DNA from 3 places in the Bradyrhizobium sp. USDA 326 genome. Region 1 is predicted to be linked to each of the others. Evidence: riboswitches for the same ligand, from Rfam matches in the RefSeq annotation. Region 1 holds a riboswitch; each other region holds the start of a gene.
What was found. Region 1 has a riboswitch for cobalamin ahead of ABIG06_RS25720 (TonB-dependent receptor). Riboswitches for the same ligand answer to the same signal wherever they lie in the genome.
Positions count from the first base shown of each region.

Region 2: it holds a riboswitch for cobalamin, as region 1 does, so the genes downstream of both, ABIG06_RS32385 (TonB-dependent receptor) here and ABIG06_RS25720 (TonB-dependent receptor) in region 1, are expected to answer to the same signal.
Region 3: it holds a riboswitch for cobalamin, as region 1 does, so the genes downstream of both, metE (5-methyltetrahydropteroyltriglutamate--homocysteine S-methyltransferase) here and ABIG06_RS25720 (TonB-dependent receptor) in region 1, are expected to answer to the same signal.

Region 1 is NZ_JBMGQA010000001.1:5,479,846-5,486,652, forward strand. Features, by position in the region: gene cobT (nicotinate-nucleotide--dimethylbenzimidazole phosphoribosyltransferase) at 1-269, shown strand, start outside; gene ABIG06_RS25715 (histidine phosphatase family protein) at 276-848, opposite strand; cobalamin riboswitch at 921-1,123, shown strand; gene ABIG06_RS25720 (TonB-dependent receptor) at 1,241-3,598, shown strand; gene ABIG06_RS25725 (PepSY domain-containing protein) at 3,612-5,027, shown strand; gene ABIG06_RS25730 (siderophore-interacting protein) at 5,024-5,773, opposite strand; gene ABIG06_RS25735 (O-methyltransferase) at 5,813-6,505, opposite strand; gene ABIG06_RS25740 (AraC family transcriptional regulator) at 6,612-6,807, opposite strand, start outside.
Region 2 is NZ_JBMGQA010000001.1:6,866,167-6,872,973, reverse strand. Features, by position in the region: gene ABIG06_RS32410 (transglycosylase SLT domain-containing protein) at 1-439, opposite strand, end outside; gene ABIG06_RS32405 (adenylate/guanylate cyclase domain-containing protein) at 759-2,495, shown strand; gene ABIG06_RS32400 (hypothetical protein) at 2,598-2,774, shown strand; gene ABIG06_RS32395 (hypothetical protein) at 3,251-3,373, shown strand; gene ABIG06_RS32390 (hypothetical protein) at 3,490-3,747, shown strand; cobalamin riboswitch at 3,839-4,052, shown strand; gene ABIG06_RS32385 (TonB-dependent receptor) at 4,167-6,395, shown strand; gene ABIG06_RS32380 (hypothetical protein) at 6,457-6,807, shown strand, end outside.
Region 3 is NZ_JBMGQA010000001.1:3,804,716-3,811,522, forward strand. Features, by position in the region: gene ABIG06_RS17860 (nodulate formation efficiency C protein) at 19-741, opposite strand; cobalamin riboswitch at 1,694-1,896, shown strand; gene metE (5-methyltetrahydropteroyltriglutamate--homocysteine S-methyltransferase) at 1,998-4,343, shown strand; gene ABIG06_RS17870 (hypothetical protein) at 4,856-5,086, opposite strand; gene ABIG06_RS17875 (hypothetical protein) at 5,174-5,416, opposite strand; gene ABIG06_RS17880 (hypothetical protein) at 6,531-6,791, shown strand.

The sequences.
Region 1 (6,807 bases):
ACGGCTTCATCGTGTCCGTCGCGGCCCTGGCCGCGGCGCGTCTCAATCCGTCCTGCCAGCCGTTCCAGCTTGCCGCGCATCAATCGGCGGAGCAGGGGCATCGGCTGGTGTTGCGCGCGCTCAACGTTCAGCCGCTGATCAGCCTCGATCTCAGGCTCGGCGAGGGATCGGGCGCGGCCATCGCGCTGCCGCTGGTCCGCTCGGCCTGTGCGCTTCACAACGGCATGGCGACGTTTACGCAGGCCAACGTGCCGGATCGCCCGGCCTGATGCGGCTCAAGCCACGCGCTGGTTGACCGAGACGACACGCCAGCCCGCCGTGAGCCGGTCGATCCGGGTCAGCGACAGCGGATCGATCACGAAGCGCAAGGCGGCCTGCGGCGTCAAGTCCAGCGCGATGCAGAGCGCGGCGCGGATGGTGCCGGAATGCCCAACCAGCGTTGCCGAGCCTGCGCCAATCCGCGATAGACCCACCTGCACGCGCGCAACCTGATCCGCAAAGCTTTCGCCGCTCGGCGGCCGTCCGTGCGCCGGATCGCGCCAGAACTGCGCGTACGTCTCGCCACCGCTCGCGGCGAGCTCGTCATGCCGACGACCGGTCCAGTCGCCGAAATCCTGCTCGCGAAATTCGCTGACCAATTCCGGTTCGAGCCCCAGAGCGCGCGCCGTCTCGACCGTGCGCCGCGACGGGCTGGCATAGCTGGTGGCATCCGGCGGCAAACGCTGCCGCAGAGCCGCCAACGCGGCCTGATCGCCGAGATCCGCCCGCGCATCGGCTGCGTGGATCGTGCCGGCCACGCCCTCGACGGCCGCATGCCGTATCAACCAGAGGAAGGTCTCGCCTTCCATGCTCATCTCCAAGGAAGTTGGTCGCTGTGGCCACACCGCCGCAACTGCCACATTGACTCTGTCTTGGTGGTAATCCTAGATGCTGGCGACGGTTTTCCCGAGAGGGAATGAAAAGGGAATGCGGTGCGGGGAAACTTGTCCCCAATGCCGCGGCTGCCCCCGCAACTGTGAGCGGATAATCCTTCGTCACAAGCCACTGGGTCCTCGGTCCCGGGAAGGCGACGAAGCGGTGATGACCCGCGAGCCAGGAGACCTGCCGTCAGCCGTGGTCACACGCGAAGATGTCGGTCGGGGAGTACAGACATTCGGCTTCATCGGACGGCCCGAAAGGCCAACAGATGAGACCTCGTTCGCTGTGACGTGCCACTGACGTCATACCGAGGTTTCATATCGTGTCTTCCATCTGTATCTTACGGCCGAGCCGCTTCCTGCTCGCTTGTGCTGCGCTTACATCGTTCGTCGTTGCCGATATGCCTGCCGCCCTGGCGCAGCAGGTCCGCGAACCTCTGCCGCCGGTCGAGGTCTCGCCTGCTGAAACCGGCAGGCGGGCCACGCCAGCCGGCCGTGAAGCGCAGCGCGCACGCCGTGCAGCTGCGCGCCGGCCAGCGATCGTACCGGCCCCGCCCAAGCCCGGCGCGCCGGCCGCGACAGCGCAGACGCCGCTCAACAGCAATGTGGTCGCCGAAAGCGCCTCGCGGCTCGGCCTGACCGTGCGTGAGACGCCGGCGACGGTCGAGGTGATCTCCGCCGAGACCATGCGCGAGCAGGGCTATCGAACTGTCTCGGAGGTGGCGCAGGGTGCCGTCGGCGTCACCTCCGGCGACAATCCGGCCGAGCCCGCGGCGTTTTCCATGCGTGGCTTCACCAACAGCCAGATCAACACGCTCTACAACGGCATCAAGATCGGCCCGCAGAACATGACCTCGCGGATCACCGACACCGCCAATCTCGAGGCCGTGGAGTTCGTCAAAGGCCCGGCCTCGCTGATGTCAGGCGAGGGTGCCGCCGGCGGCGCCATCAACTTCGTTACCAAGCAGCCGCACACCGGACCGATCCGGAACGAAGCCGAATTTTCCTGGGACTCGCTCAACTCATTCCGCGCCCATTACGGTTCGGGCGGCAGCACCAATGTGCAGGGCCTCGACTATCGCTTCGACATCAGCCGTTCCACCCTCAGCGGCTTTGCCGACGACACCAACGTCAAGACGTTCGGCACGTCCGGCCAGCTCAATTACCGCGTCTCCGATAGTCTCAAAATCTGGGGCGCTATCGAGTACCGCGAGGATCGCTCCAAGGCCTATTGGGGCGCGCCGCTGGTGCCGGCCGCCTTCAGCGGCTCGCATGCGACGACGGGGATCGTCTCCGGCAATTACATCTCGAATTACAACAAGACCAATCTTGGCGCGGTCACCATCGACGATCGCACGTTCAACACCAATTACAACGTTCTCGACAACCGAAACGTGGCGCAGGAAGTCTGGCTGCGCGGCGGTTTTGAGCTGAAGCTCGCGCCTGATCTGACCTTGAAGAGCCAGGCCTATGGCTATGGCGCAGAGCGGACCTGGTTCAACAACGAGATCGAGGCGTTCAATTCCACCACGAACCTGGTCGATCGCGAGCGCTTCTATGTCGCGCACAGCCAGCGTCTGGTCGGCAACATCACCGACCTGATCTGGGACGCTGATATCGCGGGCTTTGACAACCGGCTGGTCACGACGCTCTCGTCAAGCTATCTCGATTTCGTAAGGCCGGGCGCGGCCAACTTTCCAGGCGATTCCGTTTCGCTGGTCGATCCCAATCGGGGCTACTACGGCCTGCTCACGACCCAGCAGCAGACCGCGCGCATCGACAACGAGGCGCTGTCGTTCGAGGACCGGCTGAAGCTGACACGTAACTTCGCGCTGGTTGGCGGCCTCCGCGTCGAGCATATCGGGCTCGACCGCAATTCGACCGACGTGAGCGGGCTGGAGAAGGCAGGCTTCCCGTTCACGAAAGACTGGGCGCCGGTGACGGGCCGCATCGGTTACACCTGGGAGGCCGTTCCCGGCCTCACCTTCTTCAGCCAGTACGCCACCGGCGCCGACATCGCCGCCAACAATATCTTTTTGCTTGGGCCGACCCAGCCGCTCGACCTGACGACCGCGCGCACCTACGAGACCGGCGTCAAGCATCTGTTCTGGGACAACAGGGCGGAATGGTCTTTCTCGGCCTACGACATCCTGCGCAAGAACGTCTACGCGGCGGCCGGCGGCATGCAGCTCAACATTGCCGGGCGGCAGGAGTCCAAGGGCGTCGAGCTTGCCGCGGCGGTGCGCCCGATCGAGCCGCTGCGGCTGTGGGGCAACATCGCCTATGTTGACGCTCGCTATGCCGACTACAATTTTGCCGGCGGCTCGTTCTCCGGCAACACGCCGCCGAACGTGCCGCGTATCGTCGCCAATGCCGGCGCGTCGTACCGGTTCTTCACGCCCTGGCCGGTGGAGGTCGGCATCACCGGCCGCCATGTCGGCGACCGCTACAACACCGATGCCAATGTCGTGACGATGAAGGCCTACACCGTCGCCGACGTCTATGCCTTCGTCGACATTCCCAAGACGGTCTTCGCTGCGGTCGACCAGGCCCGCCTGACCTTCCGTGTCCGCAACATCGCCGACAAGCGCTACGCGATCTGGGGCGATCCGTTCTATCCCGACCAGATCCTGCTGGGCGCGCCGCGCACCTACGAGATCTCGGCCGCGTTCAAATGGTAGGGGCGCTGACCGCATGATGGGCGCGATCGCCCTGCTGCATCGCTGGCTCGGGATCGCGTTCTGCCTCCTGTTCGCGATGTGGTTCGCGACGGGGATCGTGATGCACTTCGTTCCGTTTCCGTCGCTGACGGAAGCGGAGCGATTTGCCGGACTCGCGCCGGTGGATCGCGGCGAGACGACGATTTCGGTTGCCGATGCCGTTGCGGCGAGCGGGATCGCCGATGCAATGCGTGTTCGATTGATCCAGCGGCGTGATGGACCGGTCTATGTCGTATCGGGATTATCCCGTTTGCGCGCGGTCCACGCCTCCGACGGACGAGACGCGTCGGTGACATCTGCCGATGCCGCGCTCACCATCGCGCAAGATCATGCCCGTCGGCGCGGGCTCGATGCCGCACGGGCCGCAATCGTCGCTCGTTCGGACCACGATCAATGGAGCGTGCCGAACGGCTTCGATCGCCATCGGCCCTTGTTTCGCGCTGCTCTCGGTGATGCCGCCGGAACCGAGGTCTATGTCTCGTCGCCGGCCGGCGAGGTCGTGCTCGATACGACGCGCAGCGAGCGCGGGTGGAATTGGGCCGGCAGCGTGCTGCACTGGATCTATCCGACGGTTCTGCGCAGCAACTGGGCGGTGTGGGATCAGGTGGTCTGGATCCTGTCGCTGCTGGCCCTCATCGCAGCGTTGCTTGGTGCGGTGCTCGGGATCGTGCGGGTGAGGATACGAGGACGCCGGATCTCCTCGCCTTACCGCGGCTGGCACGCCCTGCATCACCTCATTGGCCTCGCGGCGACGCTCTTCGTGCTGAGCTGGATCTTCAGCGGCTGGCTCTCGATGGATCATGGGCGGCTGTTCTCGCGCGGGCAATTGACACCGACAGAGGCCCACGTGATGAACGCCGCGCCGGATTGGAGGGACGCGCCGTCATTCGATCGGCAGCCAATATCCCCCTCGGCTCGTGAGATCGAATGGTTCGGCTTCAACGGCGGCGTTTATCGGCGCGATCGGGTTGCCGTTGGTCGTCAGAGGTTGATCGGCAGAGGCGTGCCGCCGGACGAACAAACAGGGTTCTTCAGCGCGCGCGAAGTGTCGGAATCGATGACGCATCTCGCTCCTCGCTGCGACGCACCGTCCGTCGTCGCTGGTGACGACCTCTATCTCGTGCGATCGGTCGTCCGGGGTGCTCCGGTCTATCGCGTCCGGTGTAACGAGCTCTGGTTCGACATCGACGGCGCGGACGGCAGCGTGCTGCAACGGCTGGATCCGTCACGGCGGGCCTATCGCTGGGCCTACGGCGCGCTGCACACGTTCGACATCCCGGTCCTCATGGCGCACCCGCATTTGCGCGATGTCCTGATCGTCGGGCTCTGCGCGCTCGGGTTGGTGTTCTCCATGACCGGCATCGTCATTGGCTGGCGGCGCTTGCGCTAGTCCAATCCGGTCTTGCCCAGCGCCCAATAGGCCTTGGTACTCATCCGCGACGTCACGACGCCGGCGGCTTTCAGGGCCCGGCTGATGCGCTGGATCGACGAAGCCTTGCCGGTCAGGACGAAATGCGCGCTTGCGGAAAAGCGCAACAGCTCGGCCTCGACGGCCGCGAGATGGGCGTCATCGCCGCTGCGCACGATCAGTGTGGCGCTGCCGAGGCCGATGGCGGCCAGGACGGAATTTGCCTCCGCAGCATCGGAGGCCTCGAACACGTAAGTTGCACCATCCATTTGCCCATTGTCGCGGAACGCCGAGGCAACGCCGAATGAGGTTTCGTCGCCGAACAAGACCATCGGCGCTTTTCGGGTGGAAAGATCGAGCGAGCGGCGTGGGCCGAAGAACCAGCAGATGTCACCTTGGCGCAAGCCGCTTGCCCATCGGCTGCCGGGGCCATTACCGTGTGCAAAAGCGAGCAGTCGCGTCCGGCCTTTCTCCGCATCCCACGACACCGGTGTGTAGGTCCGCGCGCTCAGGCCGGATCCCATCGCGACCTGGATCTTCTGGCCGATGGACCATGCGACGCCCTTGAGGGCATCGGGTTCGAGCTCGATCGACCGAAAGCGAGGCGAGAGCGTCTCGACGCCGGTGACGCGCGCAGGGCGCATCAGCCATTTCAGCAACATGCGCGCGACTGGCCCCTGCGGCGGCTTCGATGGCTCGGACATCTGCGGTCGGTCGGGCTCGTTCAAAGCCGTGCTCCTGTCATTGGAAGTTCATGTGCGCGCGGATTACCTTGTCCTGATGCTGAGCTCGTTGCCACGGCCGGAATCGAACGGCAGTGACAGCGAGAGGTAGCCGTTCTGGGGATCGCGGACGTAGTCGACATAGCCTGATGCTTCCTCGAACGCGTTCTCGCCGACGATGATCGCGCCGGGCCGCAGGTGCGGCTCGAGCAGCTTGAGCACGGATAGATAGAGCGTGAAAGCGCCGTCGAGCATCACCATGTCGATGTCGCTCCCGAGGCCGGAGCTGAGCGTCTCGCGGGCATCGCCGAGCCGAAACTCGACGAGACCGGCGAGCCCCGCGGCCGCGAGATTCGCGCGCGCCCGCTCGATTTTGCCGGGTTCGATATCCGTCCCGATCAAGCGCCCGCCGCCCATGTCGCGCAGTGCGGCCGCCATGTAGATCGCGGAAATCCCCATTGAAGAGCCGAACTCGACGATATGCTTCGCCTTGCAGGCGCGGGTGCACATGTAGAGGAAGCGTCCAAACTGCGGAGAAACGCTCAGAAAGTTGCCCGCGAAGCCGCGGTAGATTCCTTCGAGATCGCGGCTCTCGGCGGTGATGAGCTGGGTGATCATCTCCTCGCGGCTGCTCGCCTCATTCGTGACGGCTTGCACGAGCGGCGCGTCGGCGGCTTCCGCTTCCCGGTGGAGGCGTTCGAGAACGTCCGCGACGAAGCCGCTGCTGAGTGAATCCATGTTTCGAGCTCCTTGAGTATGCGCCCGCCGGGCGCTCGGGAGTCTGCATACGTTATCGTCTCGCGGGTCGCATTCCGCGAACGGGACAATCGATTGCGATTTCAGGTCAGTGCGTATGGCGTTCCGCCAGATATCGCGCCGGCGGCTTGCCGAGCGCCTTGCGGAACATGGTGACGAAGGCGCTCGCGCCTTCATAGCCGAGATCGAGCGCCACAGCCTGCACCGATGCCCCCTGGTCGAGGCGCTGAAGCGCGATGAGGATGTGGAGCTGCTGGCGCCATCGGCCGAAGCTCATGCCGGTC
Region 2 (6,807 bases), 1.4 Mb from region 1:
ACTCCGGATTGGCGGCGAGGAAGGCGGCATAGCGCTTGAAATTGGCCGTGCTCTCGGAATGGCGCAGCATGAACCAGTCGGCGAGTTTCTGTCCGGCGGGATCGGCGATGCGGTCGCGCGCCGCGCTCGCGTCATCCGTCTTGCCCTTGCGCGCGAGATCGATGGCGTCCTTCAGCGCGGCGAGGTCGCCGGTCAGCGGCGGCGCGGCCGGCTTGGCCGCGGGCTCGTCGACCGTCTTCTTCGACTTGCGCTTGGCCTCGGCGTGCTTGCCATGTCGCGCTTTCCCGGCGGAGGCGTGGCGGTGCTTGCCGGCTTTCGCCTCATGCGTCTTCTTCGGCGCGGCCGTTTTCTGGCTGCTTTTCGCGACCAGTTCCGTGGGAAGGAGGGCGATTGCGGCCACGGCAACGAAACACGCGAGCGAGCGTAGGCACTGGTTCATTCGATGGTCCCCCTGCGAAACCACTACAAACCAAGGTCCGCGACGACATGCGGCTTGAGAATCGAAATATCGAACGATGCCGGGGCATCGTTCCGCATTTCTAACGCTGTCGCAACAATGCGGCAAAAAACGGATGCGTTGCGGGAACTGCCGCAAAGGAGAAAAGGCCAGGGCCTGTTAACCCGTCGTTAAGGTCGGGCTCGCCCGGCGGTTGCATGGTACGGGACGCCAGGAGGACCAAGATTGCGCGTGTTCCCGCAGCCAGTCCGGTGTATGGAGTTCCCTCATTCCGTTCTTTTGGCCTTTGCCTTCCGCACCCATGCCGATTTTCAACCAGTCGATCCGGCGCAAGATCGTCGGCATCGCCCTCGGACTGATCGTCCTGATGCTGGTCACCTCGATCCTGTCGATGGTGATGTCCAGCCAGGTCGGCGTCCTGCTCGATGAACTGACCAACCGTTACATCCCGGCCTATAGCCATCTGGCGCGCGCCAGCAGTCGCTCGCTGGAGCGGGGGCTGGCGCTGCGGCGGATGGTCATGACCCGGATGGAGGCGCCGTCGGATGAGGAGGCCTATACGGCGCGCCTTCGCGACTTCGAGCAATCGGACCGCAAGATCGAGGAGGAGGCTGAGGCTGCGCGCAAGCTGATCAACGCGATCATCGAGGACCCCAGAACGTTTTCCGACAATGCGGCGCTGGCGCGAATCGATCTCCGCATCGACACCGCCGTTACCGAGCTGCGGCGTGACCTGAGCGAGGACCATGCGAAGCTCCTCAAGCAGGTCGACGCCAAGCAGATGGCCGAGGTGCGCGGCACGCTGGAACACATCGACGTGGCGCGTGAACAGTTCAACCGGAAGATCGATACGATCCGCGGCGATATGCTGGCGCAGGTCTACTTCTCGACGTCGCAGGTGATCAGCCGCCAGCATCAGACGATCATCGTTTCGGGACTCGTGACATTGCTCGCGGCGATCGTCGGATTTGCCTTCGCGCTGCTGGTGTCAGGCGGCATCACGCGTCCGGTGCGGCTGCTGCTGGCCGGCACGCGCGAGGTCGAGGCGGGCCGGTTCGACAAGCCCATCGCAGTCTCGACGCAGGACGAGATCGGCGAGCTCGCCGCGGCCTTCAACCGCATGATCGAGCAGTTGCGGCAGAACGAGCGCATCCGGGAGACCTTTGGCCGCTACATCGACCCCAAGGTGGTGCAGGGACTGATCGAGCGGCCGGAGGTCGCAATCGACGGCGAGCGCCGGGTCATGACCATCATGTTCTGCGACATGAGCGGCTTCACCTCGATGAGCGAGGGCATGACCCCGCGCGGCCTCGTCAAGGTGATGAATCACTATTTCACCATGATGTCCGGCCCCATCAGGAGCAATCGCGGCGTCATCGACAAGTATATCGGTGACGCCATCATGTCCTATTGGGGACCGCCTTTCGTCGAAGAGGACGAGCAGGCCCTGCTCGCCGGGCTTGCCGCCGTCGAAATGGCCGACCAGGTGCCCGCACTGCAGAAGCAGCTGCCCGATCTGCTCGGTATTCGCGCTATGCCCGCGCCGTGCGATCTGCGGATCGGCATCGCCACCGGCGAGGTCCTGACCGGCAGCATCGGCTCCGAGCTGATGATGAGCTTTACCGTGATGGGCGACGCCGTGAACCTCGCCTCGCGCCTGGAGGCCGTCAACAAGGTCTACGGCACCCGCATCCTGGTCTCGCAGGCGACTGCGGACGCGATTGGATCTCGCCTCGAATTGCGCGAGATCGACCGGCTTGCGGTCGCGGGCCAAAGCGCGCCGCAGACGATCTTCGAAGTGATGGCGAGACCGGGCGCACTCTCCGATGCGCAAGTCAGTTTGCGCACGCACTATGTCGAAGGTCTCGCCGCCTATCGCGCCGGGCGTTTCGACGACGCCCATGCCGCCTTCAACGCGGCGCTCGAGGCGGTCCCCGGCGACGGTCCCTCGCGCGCGATGCTCGGCCGCATCGCGCAGTTCGCGGCCAATCCGCCGGATGCCAATTGGGATGGTGCCTGGCGGCTCGAGCAGAAATAGGCTGCCGCGGAATAATTGATGCTACCCCATAACGATGTTCGCCGTGACGTATTTCCCGGATTTAGGTTAGCTGTCCTTGTGGCGTTTGACGGGGACACGCCGATGACAGAACTTCAGGACAGGTTGGAACGGTTCGAGACGCTCAGCGCCGAATGCGAGCTGATCGCCAAGCTCGCCACCGACGGCACCAAGCGCGAGTTCTATCTGAGGCTCGGGGAACAGTATCGCCAGCTGGCGGTGGATATTCGGCAGGCGATCGCGACCACGGCTGCGGCCTGAGGCCGGCTGAAATCCGTTCTTAACATTTAGCACGCATTCTCGCAGCACGCGCATCGCTGATTGGCGGTGGCTCGTGGTGGGAAGGTCGGGGTTCGTTGCAATGCAGCGCACCTCGCGAGTGTCGTCGTGCTGTGCCTGACAGGGCAAGTCCCATGCGCCTCGTTGCGGTGATCATATTCGCGCTCATGACGGCGGCCTGCGACCAGGAGCGGGATATCACCGGCTCGACGACGTCGAGCTGTCCGATGCGAAACTACAGCTACAATCCACGCGACATGAGCCAGTGCGTCAACGCCTGCAGATCGTGCGATCGCGGCACAACGGTCACGTGCACGACCTCCTGCACCCTCAAGGGGGCTCGCTGAGCGGATTGCCTTCTGCGTCGCAGGGATCGTAACCGCGCCATCCCAAGCCTCCATCGTTCCCGCCGTCTCGACTTGAGCTCGAGGGCGACACCGTCGCCGAGGTCGGCGGCCTTGCCAAGGTATCGCTATGCCAATCTCAATTGGATGAAGGCCGGCGTCGTCGTCGAGGTCGAGATCGACAAGGTCGGCTGCTTGCGCAATGCCATTGCCGACGAAACCCCCGAGGTCTTGTAGGAACATGAGCAGCTCGCAGGCTTTCAGCGGAGTTTGCGCTGACGGTGCCGAGGCACCGGAACGATTCACATAGGATAGTCATTGGAAGCAGTGGGAAGGACGCGGAGTCCGATGGAATGGGTATGCTCGATCCCGGCCGGTTCCTGGTGTCGTGCTCGCATTGCGATGCCTGGCCGATGGCCGCCAACGTGAAACGTTCAAACTGGTCGGCATCCCCGCATGAGGTCCGTTTCGTCTGCACGCGCTGCCGGCGCGAAGAGACCGCGATCGTCTCGGCCTCCGGCGAGCTGACCCCGATCAAGCGCCTCGACGTTCCGCCGCGCGATGTCGCTGTCGCCTGGGCTCAGGCCCAGCGCCCGCGGGGACGAACATAGGCGCGGGGCATTGCCCGATCCGTCTGGGAGCCGGCCGATCGCGCTTGCGGCCGAGATGCCAGCAGTCGATTGACTCCCGGCCTGGGCGCCCCCTAGATTGGCCGGTGACGGTTCTCCTTACGGAGATCAAAAGGGAACGTGGTGCGAGATGCCCCGGCGCGGGGATCTTCTCAATGCCATGGCTGCCCCCGCAACTGTAAGCGGTGAATCTCTCGTCCTGTGCCACTGGGAATCTCGGTCCTGGGAAGGCGACGTAGAGGTAACGACCCGCGAGCCAGGAGACCTGCCGTCAGCCGTGGTCACACGCGAAGATGTCGGTCGGGGAGTACAGACATCAGCTTCACCGGAGCAATCGATCGCTCCGCCGTAAAGCCTCGTTCGCTGTGACGTGCCACTGACGTCATGCCGAGGTTATGATTTTGTCCCGTTTTGTCACTGCCTGCCGGCGCTGCTGCGCCGGCATCGTTGCGGCCGCTTTCTTCTATTCGCTCGATCCCTCCATCGCCCACGCACAGCAGGCCGGTGCCGAGCAGCTGCCGCCACTCGAAGTGACCCAGCCTGACGATCAGAGCCGTACGCGGGCCAGGGCGGCCGGCGACGGCGATGCGGGGAGGCGCCGGGCGAGGCCAAATGGTGCGCCGAGCGGGACCGGCTCGTCCGGCTCGGGCAGTGGAGCCGCCGCCGGCAATGACGGCATCGTCGGCGCGGCCACGACCGTCATCACGGCTGCGGACATCGCCCATGCGCCGTCGCAAATCCTGGCCGAGATCATCGCGACGCAAGTTCCGGGCGCCCAGATCACGACGTTCTACGGCGGCCAGATCGGTGCCAAGACCAGTGTCGATCTGCGCGGCTTCGGTGCCCTCGCCACGGCCAATACGCTGGTGCTGGTCAACGGACGGCGGCTGAACGACATCGACATGGCGCAGGTGGACCTCTCCACGATCCCGCTCAATGCCATCGAGCGTATCGAGGTCACGCGCGGCAATTCCGGTGCGGTGCTGTATGGTGACAATGCGGTTGGCGGCGTCATCAACATCGTCACCAAGAACGGCGTCGACGGCCCGCCCGCGACAGCGCGCATCGAGGCCGGTTTCGGCTCGTTCAACACTGGGCTCGGCAACGTCTCGACCGCGCTCAATTCCGGTCCGTGGTCGACCTCGTTCCACGGCAATGCCGTCAGGACCGACGGCTACCGCGACAACAATCGCTATTCCCAGGAGAACGGCGTCGGCAATCTGAACTACACGATGCCTGGCCTGACCGCCTTCCTGACCGTCGCCGGTGACAATCAGGAGCTGCGACTGCCGGGCGGCCGCACCGTGGATCCGTCGATCGGTCTCGACGAGCTCGCGAGCAACCGGCGAGGGGCCAGCACGCCTTTCAACTACGCCAATCAGCAGGGTTTTAGCGCGACCGCGGGCTTCACGAAAACCCTGGTCAACGGCGTCGATCTCATCGTCGACGGCGGCCTGCGCGACAAGAAGCAGCAGAGTGCGTTCTTCTCGAGCCCGACGCCGGTTCCGGCTTTCTTCACGTCGACCTATGTCGACGCCGATCTGACGACGTGGTCGATCACGCCGCGGCTCAGCGTGAAGAGCCTGCTCTTCGGAATGCCGTCGCAGTTGCTGACTGGCGTCGACTATTACGATGCGAGCTTTCAGCAGAACCGCGGCGCCGGCCAGGGTCTCGCCCCCTGGCACAACTACGTCCTCAGGCAGCAGACGGTTGCCGGCTATGTCCAGCACACCCTGGCCGTGACGGCCGCGACCGACATCTCCTACGGCGCCCGGGTGCAGAACATCGGCCTTTCGGCACGTGACGATTTTGATGCGGCGGCTCCGTTCAACGCCGACATCGGCGCGCTCCCGCTCGGGAGCGACGAGACGCAATATGCGCTGCACCTCGGTGCCGAGCATCGCCTCAGTGAAACCGTCGCGCTGTTCGGCCGGGCTGCGCGCGCCTTCCGCACGCCTGATGTCGACGAGCGGGTGTCGTCAGGCCCTTCATTCGACCCGTTCTTCAATCCGCTCCCGCAAACGTTCCGGCTCAAGACCCAGACCTCGCAGGACATCGAAGGCGGGCTGCGCATCAGAGGAGGCGGACTGCAGATGCAGAGCAGTCTCTACCTGATGGACCTCGCCAACGAGATCCATTTCAATCCGATCCTGTTCTACAACACCAACTTGGATCCGACCCGCCGTTACGGCTCGGAGACCAGTGTCTCCTATCGCATCAACGACGCCTTGCTGGTGCGTTCCGGCATGGCCTATACACGGGCCGTCTTCCGCGAAGGCGCCTGGGCGGGCAACGACGTGCCGCTGGTGTCGCGCTACACCGCGAGTGCGGGCCTCACCTGGAACATCTGGCAGAACTATCTGGTGCTGGACGCCACCGCGCGGTTCTGGAGCGAGCGCCGCATGGACAACGACCAAGCCGGAACCCAGAAGCCGATTCCCGCCAACGGCACCATCGACCTCAAGCTCAGCGGCCAATTTGAGCGCTACTTTTGGTCGCTCGGCGTCAACAATGTGCTGAACGCGCTCTACTACGACTACGCCATCGCAAGCACCTTCACGGACGGTCGCTTCAGCGCCTATCCGCTACCCGGTCGCACCTTTCTGCTCAGGGCCGGCGCCGCGTTTTGATTTCGATGGGGCTGTCACAGGCGCCCAAATGGACTAAAACTCGAAGAGAAGGAGATCACTTATGGCTCTCAATATCCTGTCGTCCGACGGCGACGGTTTCCGCCTCCATCCGGTGGCGCCGCGTCTCGCGCCGATGTTCGGCTTCGCGCTGCTGACGGTATCGTGCGCGCTCGCGAGTTTTGCGTTTGCCTGCGCGACGCCCTTCGCGGCTTTCGCCGTCGTCGCGGCTGCGATGCTGCCGCTGCGTCCGGCGCTGCTCGTCGTCACCGGCGCCTGGCTCGTGAACCAGACAATCGGCTTCAGCGCGCTGCACTATCCTATCGATGGCAGCAGCATCGCCTGGGGTTTTGTGATCGGCGCGGCGGCGCTCCTGGCGACTGTGGTGGCATCGGGCGTGCTCCGCATGCTGCCG
Region 3 (6,807 bases), 1.7 Mb from region 1:
GCTCTGCGCGACCGTCTGCTAAGGCCTTCGCTCTCCTGAGTCTTGCTCTTCCTTTGGCTCGGTTCGTTGGAACCAGGAGCCCGGAGGAAATTTCGCGATGCGCTTGGCAAAAGAGGATTGTGGCTCCCAATCTTGGCCTTCGCTCTTCTCAAAAGTGATGACCCCGTTGTGTGTAAAATAACGTGGTCCTTGGATATCGCAATTCACCAAGAGCAGAATGCGCCATAGATCGCCTTTCTCGTTCGGCTTGTCATTCTGCTTGGGTAAGTAGTCTACCCCAACAGGTTCAATGATAGTGCATCGGCCCTGCCGCAGAAGATCGCCGAGCCGGCCTTGCGGCGTAGTCACAAAGTTGAAGTTACTTGGATCATGCAGAAAGCTAAGGTTTGCGTCCCTTTCACCATCTGCGACTTCTTTGGCGATCAACGAGAGCGCTAGGGCACGCCAGCCCAATTCCATCGGCTTCGCATAGGTTGACGCAAGCTCAGTCGTACCGTCGAGCGCGACTTTCCAGGTGATCGCGTACTGTTCGTCTGATTTGTTGTCTCGGTGCCTGGTCCACGAAACGAAAACATGGTCGCTTTCGCCGAGTTCAGCGACCCCCCACATCTGAGGGACGAACTGTGCCACCTTCGAGACATTCGAGATGATTTGTTCTATCGTCTCACCATCTTGCGCTCGCCAAGTTGACTTAAGTCTTTCGACAAGGGGGTTGTCGCTGGCGCGAATAGTGTTGCTCATGGCAGCCGGCCAGCCTAGGCAGATTAAAAGTCCGCCCAGGCGAAGCCATAGCGCGGGTCTTCCCGACATTCTCTTCATAATCCTCCGCCTATCGCGTTTCATCCATACATCTTTCAAAGCGGTAACCTTGAACCTGCTATGAGCGAGCGCAAGAAGTTTACGGAGACGCGACGGGGCACCCGCGGCTGTCCCACGCGGGCAGGCGCTCCCCTCTATGTCACGCGCCCCTAACTTCCCTAGCCAGCGACAGCGTCAATTGGCTGAGCTGGACATCCCCAAGCAGAAGAGACTGGGCATGTCGAGGGGCTTGCATTCTTCGTGCCAGGCAGCAGGCAGAGATTTGCATGGGTTTTATGTCCCTCTTGTCCACTTTCCGACCTGCGCACGGTTCGATGTTTCCATTCAGTGTATCGGCCGTAGCTCGATGCCAAGTGCCTGATGAGAATCGGGAGTGCGTTTGCCGTCATTGAACCGTGTGGTTCGCTATAGTTGCCCGTCGGCGTTCGGCCTACATGATGGCTGGCGATACGAAGCCGACTTAATCGACGAACTTTGAAGTCTGGCTGGCACGAAAATCAACCTGCTCGCCGCGTATGTGGCTAGATTGCGCCGCCTGCCTTGACGTGTTCAATGGGGATCCTCTAGTCGAGAAAATAGCTGGCCAGCGGATGTGCTGGGCGAACCGCTGGAAGTCGGAAGCCGCATCGAATGCATTCTGCTCGAAACGGCGGTAATCGCCGCCGCGCGGGCTGGTTTTGTCCCTTTCATTGATGGGGCGGGCGGCGTCGCCTCAAGGCAGCTCCGAGTCTCACTCCCACATCTGAGACAAGGACATCTCTGATTGCGACAGCTCTGTTTAGAGAATCATAGAGATGCACGGTCATTCGCCTACTAGATGTCTCAGATTAGCGTGCCACAAAATCTGAGAGGTTGACGGAAGAGTCCTCCTGCCGATAATCGAACTCGTCGAGGTTCTCCGAATCCCGCTTGATCCGGAGCTAAGAGGGAAGCCGGTCCAAATGCCGGCGCTGCCCCCGCAACTGTGAGCTGCGAGCTACTGTCCAACGATGTCACTGAAGCCCGCACGGCTTCGGGAAGGCCGGACAGCAGCGACGACCAGCGAGCCAGGAGACCTGCCCCGACGATAGATTGGTCCACGGGCGGGGTGTCTCGGTGGTGCGCCAAGCAGCCGTCGCGCGCGCGACTTCCTCTGCCTGCGTCCGCCATGGCCTCTGTCCCCAACAGGGGTTTACACTATGTCTCTTCTCTCTCTTCCGGTTGCTACGCTCGGTACGCCACGCATCGGTCCAAGGCGTGAGCTCAAATTCGCTCTTGAAAGCTACTGGGCGGGAAAGATCAGCGAACAGCAATTGCTCGAGGACGCATCCGGTCTGCGCGCAGCGAACTGGGCCCGTCAGAAGTCTCTCGGCGTTACGATCATTCCGTCGAATGACTTCTCGCTGTATGATCAGGTGCTCGATACAAGTGTCATGGTTGGTGCTATCCCGGAGATCTACGCCTCGAAACGAGAATACGTTTCCCTCAAGACGTACTTCGCCATGGCTCGCGGATCACAATGCGACGACCAGGATGCGAGTTGCGGTCTGGGGCCGCGGAGGTCTGGCGCACCCGCGCAGGAAATGACTAAGTGGTTTGACACCAACTACCATTACATGGTTCCCGAGTTTTACAAGGGACAAGCGTTCAGACTTTGCTCTCGCAAACCCATTGAAGAGTATGAGGAAGCAAAGGCTCTTGGCTTTCAGACCCGCCCTGTCCTGATCGGGCCGATCACATTCCTAAAGCTCGGCAAGAGTGCCGATAGCGCGTTCCAGCCCCTCTCCCTACTCGATGATCTAATACCGGTCTATATCGAGGTTCTGCATGAATTGGCCGAACGAGGGGCAAGTTGGGTTCAATTTGACGAGCCCTGCCTGGCCCTTGATCTGGATGAGGCGGCGCGAAAATCATTGCTACATGCCTATAACCGGTTCGCAAAGGAGGGACCGGCTATCAAAATCATGGTTGCCAGCTATTTCGGCGAGCTAGGCCACAATCTGGATACCGCATTGAGCCTCCCGGTTTCCGGTCTGCACCTCGATCTGGTCCGAGCGCCAGAGTTGTTGGATCAGGTCATCGCTGTCGGCCGAAGTGACCTCGTCATGTCGCTCGGGGTCATCGACGGCCGGAATGTATGGCGGTCGAACTTGTCGTCGCTCCGTCAGCGGATGGAGCCCGCGATTGCGAAGCTCGGCAAGCACCGTGTACAGCTCGCCCCATCCTGCTCGCTGCTTCATGTGCCAGTGGACGTTGAACTCGAGACCGGGCTCACGTCCGACGTCAAGAGCTGGCTTGCTTTCTCGGTTCAGAAGATGCGTGAGCTTGCGATCCTGGCGCGAGCACTCGCTGGCGACCAGAATGTCGAGCTCGCTCTCGCCGATTCGGAATGCGCTGCGACTGCCCGGCGGACTTCGCCCAAGATCCATGATACCAATGTCGCTGTGAGGATGAGGGCGATCGACCAGACAATGCGCCGGCGCGCCAGCCCATTTGTCCGTCGTTCCGAGATCCAAAGGGAACGCTTTGGACTACCAACGTTTCCCACCACGACAATCGGATCGTTTCCGCAGACCACAGAAGTCCGAAATGCTCGTGCGGCGCATGCGCGAGGTGCGATGAGCGACGAACAATACGACGAGTTTATCAAGGAAGAGATAGCCCGCGCCGTACGTTGGCAGGAGGACATCGGTCTTGACGTCCTCGTGCACGGCGAATTTGAGCGCAATGACATGGTGCAGTACTTTGGCGAGCAACTCGCCGGCTTCCTATTTACCAGGAATGGATGGGTACAGTCTTATGGTTCGCGCTGCGTCAGGCCTCCGATCCTGTTTGGCGATGTAGTGCGGTCGAAGCCGATCACTGTGGACTGGTGGCGCTACGCGCAATCACTAACTAGCAAGCCAATGAAGGCGATCTTGACCGGACCGGTCACGATCCTGAACTGGTCGTTTGTTCGCGATGACATTCCTAGAAGCGAGGTCTGCCGCCAGCTTGCGCTCGCGATCCGCGACGAAGTCCGCGATCTCGAGAATGCCGGTGCAGCCATGATCCAGATCGACGAAGCTGCACTCCGGGAAGGATTGCCATTGCGCCGATCGGCGTGGAAGGCATATCTCGATTGGGCGGGAGATTGCTTCCGCATTTGCTCATCGGGCGTTGCCGATCAAACGCAAATCCATACACACATGTGCTACTCGGAGTTTAACGACATCATCGGTGCAATCGCTGCAATGGATGCGGATGTCATTTCGATCGAAACGTCGCGGTCGAAAATGGAGCTACTGGACGCATTCAGCAAGTACGAATATCCAAATCAAATCGGACCGGGCGTGTACGACATCCACTCTCCACGCGTTCCGGAGGTGGGCGAAATGAAGGAGCTGATGGTGCTGGCTCGGACGCGTTTGCAGGAATCGCAGCTCTGGGTCAATCCGGACTGCGGCCTAAAAACTCGCAATTGGGAGGAGGTTCGGCCTGCCCTAACCAACATGGTCGTTACCGCCCGCGAACTGCGTGCAGCATCCGATCCGCAAAACCATTGATCCCGCGCTCGGGTCTGTTCTCGACCAAGCGAATTCGCTTGTGCTCATTTGCGTTCTCCACAATCTCGAGCAAGCCTTGGGCCAACAAAAATGCCTAGCCCGGCTTGGTGGTCCGAACGAGGTGCACCCGGAGGAACGACGCAGACGCGTCGCGCTACTTGGCCGAGAGAGAATAGCCGACGGTTCATCAAGGTGAGAACATTCGCCGAAAATATGGACTCATATCGACACGTTTATCGTAGCTCATTATGACGTGGTAAGCGATCGTTGGTTTGAGATTCAGAATCTACACAGAGGTGTGTCGCTCGCGAGTACATTAGGAACGGTTGCGACAGCAATGCGAGGAGTGATGCCGGACGGTCACCGCACGCCCCCACCATAATCGGTCCCGCTCGGACATGTTTCCCGTCAGGCGCTCTCATGCGATGAACTCTACATAGTGTCCGACGAGAGGACGCCGAAGCCAGTTCCTGCCTCAACTCACGCCAATCTATTTTGCAGGATCGCCGCCGCTATCCGGGCCAGATACGCCAATGCGTCGGCTGCACGGCGACGTGCTCTCCGGTATTCGCGTTGATCCATCCGCCGAACACCCGGCGACAAGGAAAGATCACCCGGTGAATTGAATTGCCCTCGATCACGGCAATCTCCAGATCCTGATCGAAGGGCGGCGTGATTTCGAGCCGCTCCCAGATCGAATCGCCACTGGATCCTGGACGAAGTTCATCGCTGCGAGCTGACAAATGCAGACAACCTTGTGAACATTACGAACATCGCTTGGCTTCCGCGCGAACAGGCTCTGCCCGACTCGACCGGACGGCGCGCGGTCTCTATGGCGTGAGCCGCGGCAGAGGGCAATCGGCCGTGGCATCGTTGGTACGGAACACGATCCGCTCGCGAACCGAAATATTTGGATTTCTGCCGGGAAACAAGGCCTGAGCTTCCGTCAAATCGATCTGGGTCAGCTCAATACCTCGGCTGTTGGTATTTGTAACTGTTCTGCACGAACTAAACTGGTCTGCAGCTCCGGCAATCCGGCCCGGAGCGGGGTAAATGGTCCGGCTTTCTGTCATGTCACGTCTCTTGTTGGTGAGACATCTCCGTGTTCTGCAGCGTCATCGCGTGGGTGTGCAGGCGACCTCAGCCGCGCTCTCGCGCGCGTAGCACGCGCTCCAGCGAGAGCGCGAAGAATTCGGTTGACACCATTAGGATGGACGTAGCTTCGCTCCGAGCCCATAATCGGGCTTGTCCGCAGGTCGATAAAGTAGACGCCATCGCAAGCGGCGCAACTTATCATGTGCAGGTCATTGACCCGCGGCTCGGCTGCGCCCGGAAGGAGTCCTAAAAAGTGATCGCTGGTAGCCGGACATGAAGGCATCATAGGCTCAAGTCGTTCTTTCCGCCATGCGTCTGACCTTACTAGAAGATCACTTCTATTAGGACGCAGCCGCCGCAGCATTGATGCGGGTCAAAAGGCTGGTCCGTCCGGGAGTGGTTGAGCTCGAGCGGTCGCTACGTGCCGCAGACGCTCGCGTTGGCAGTCGACATGTCCGAACTCGGGCGTCCGCCAGGGCCTGGCGCTCTCTGCAACACGCCAGCGTGTTGATTTGAGGCGCAACTCACGCTTCATGGGCTACGGCAGCATTTTTCCTCATTGCTCCGTGCACGCGGATGGTCAAACGATTGTTCGCCTTTCATTGTCGGTAGCCTTGCCGAGGCTGATCCACCCTTAGGGTTTGGCACTGAAATCCGAACCTGGGCTCGTCGAAACGTCGGCTGCGACAAGCCTTATGATCGGCTTTGCTGTGCCGGCTGCTGGTGGACCGTCGGGTGCAAGATCGGGGTTCCTTGCCTGATTGCCGCACGATCTCCTGCGCGTAAGTGCATGTTGCCCTCGATCGTCTCTGCGAGACAATCCTCGATCAAAGACTTGATTTTGCCGGTCGGCGGCATGAGGCTCCTGAGAGGCGCTGCCCCTCGGCTCAAACGGTCGTGCGATACCGCAGGTAGGACAGACAGGCCGTCGCTATTCTTCGCGACAACAAGCGGCTCGCGCGCCGCGCTGTTACATCTGGATCTATCTTCGGAGGAGCAGACAGACCTCTTGGGGTGCTGCTTGAGGCAGATCAAATACTCTCGGTGCGAATGGCAGAATAGTGGATAAGCGAACCACGGGAAGAGAGGGGCATGCCTTCATTTAATGTTCGGTTTATTAAGACCGTTTGTGACGATACTGGCGGCGAGCATCGTGCGTGCCAGGCAGCATTCAAGGTCGATGCCGCCTCCCTGAGTGCTGCTGCTCAGCAGGCGGAGACTGATTTTTGCAAGCAAAAGAGTGTCCGCGATTGGACAATCTTCGCCGATGTGTTGGAGCTTCGAACCCCACCTGCATTAGCTAATCCGTCCACATCAGCCTTTCGAGCATCCCGCCAGGACGAGCTCTCATGAGCAAGCAAGGGTTTCG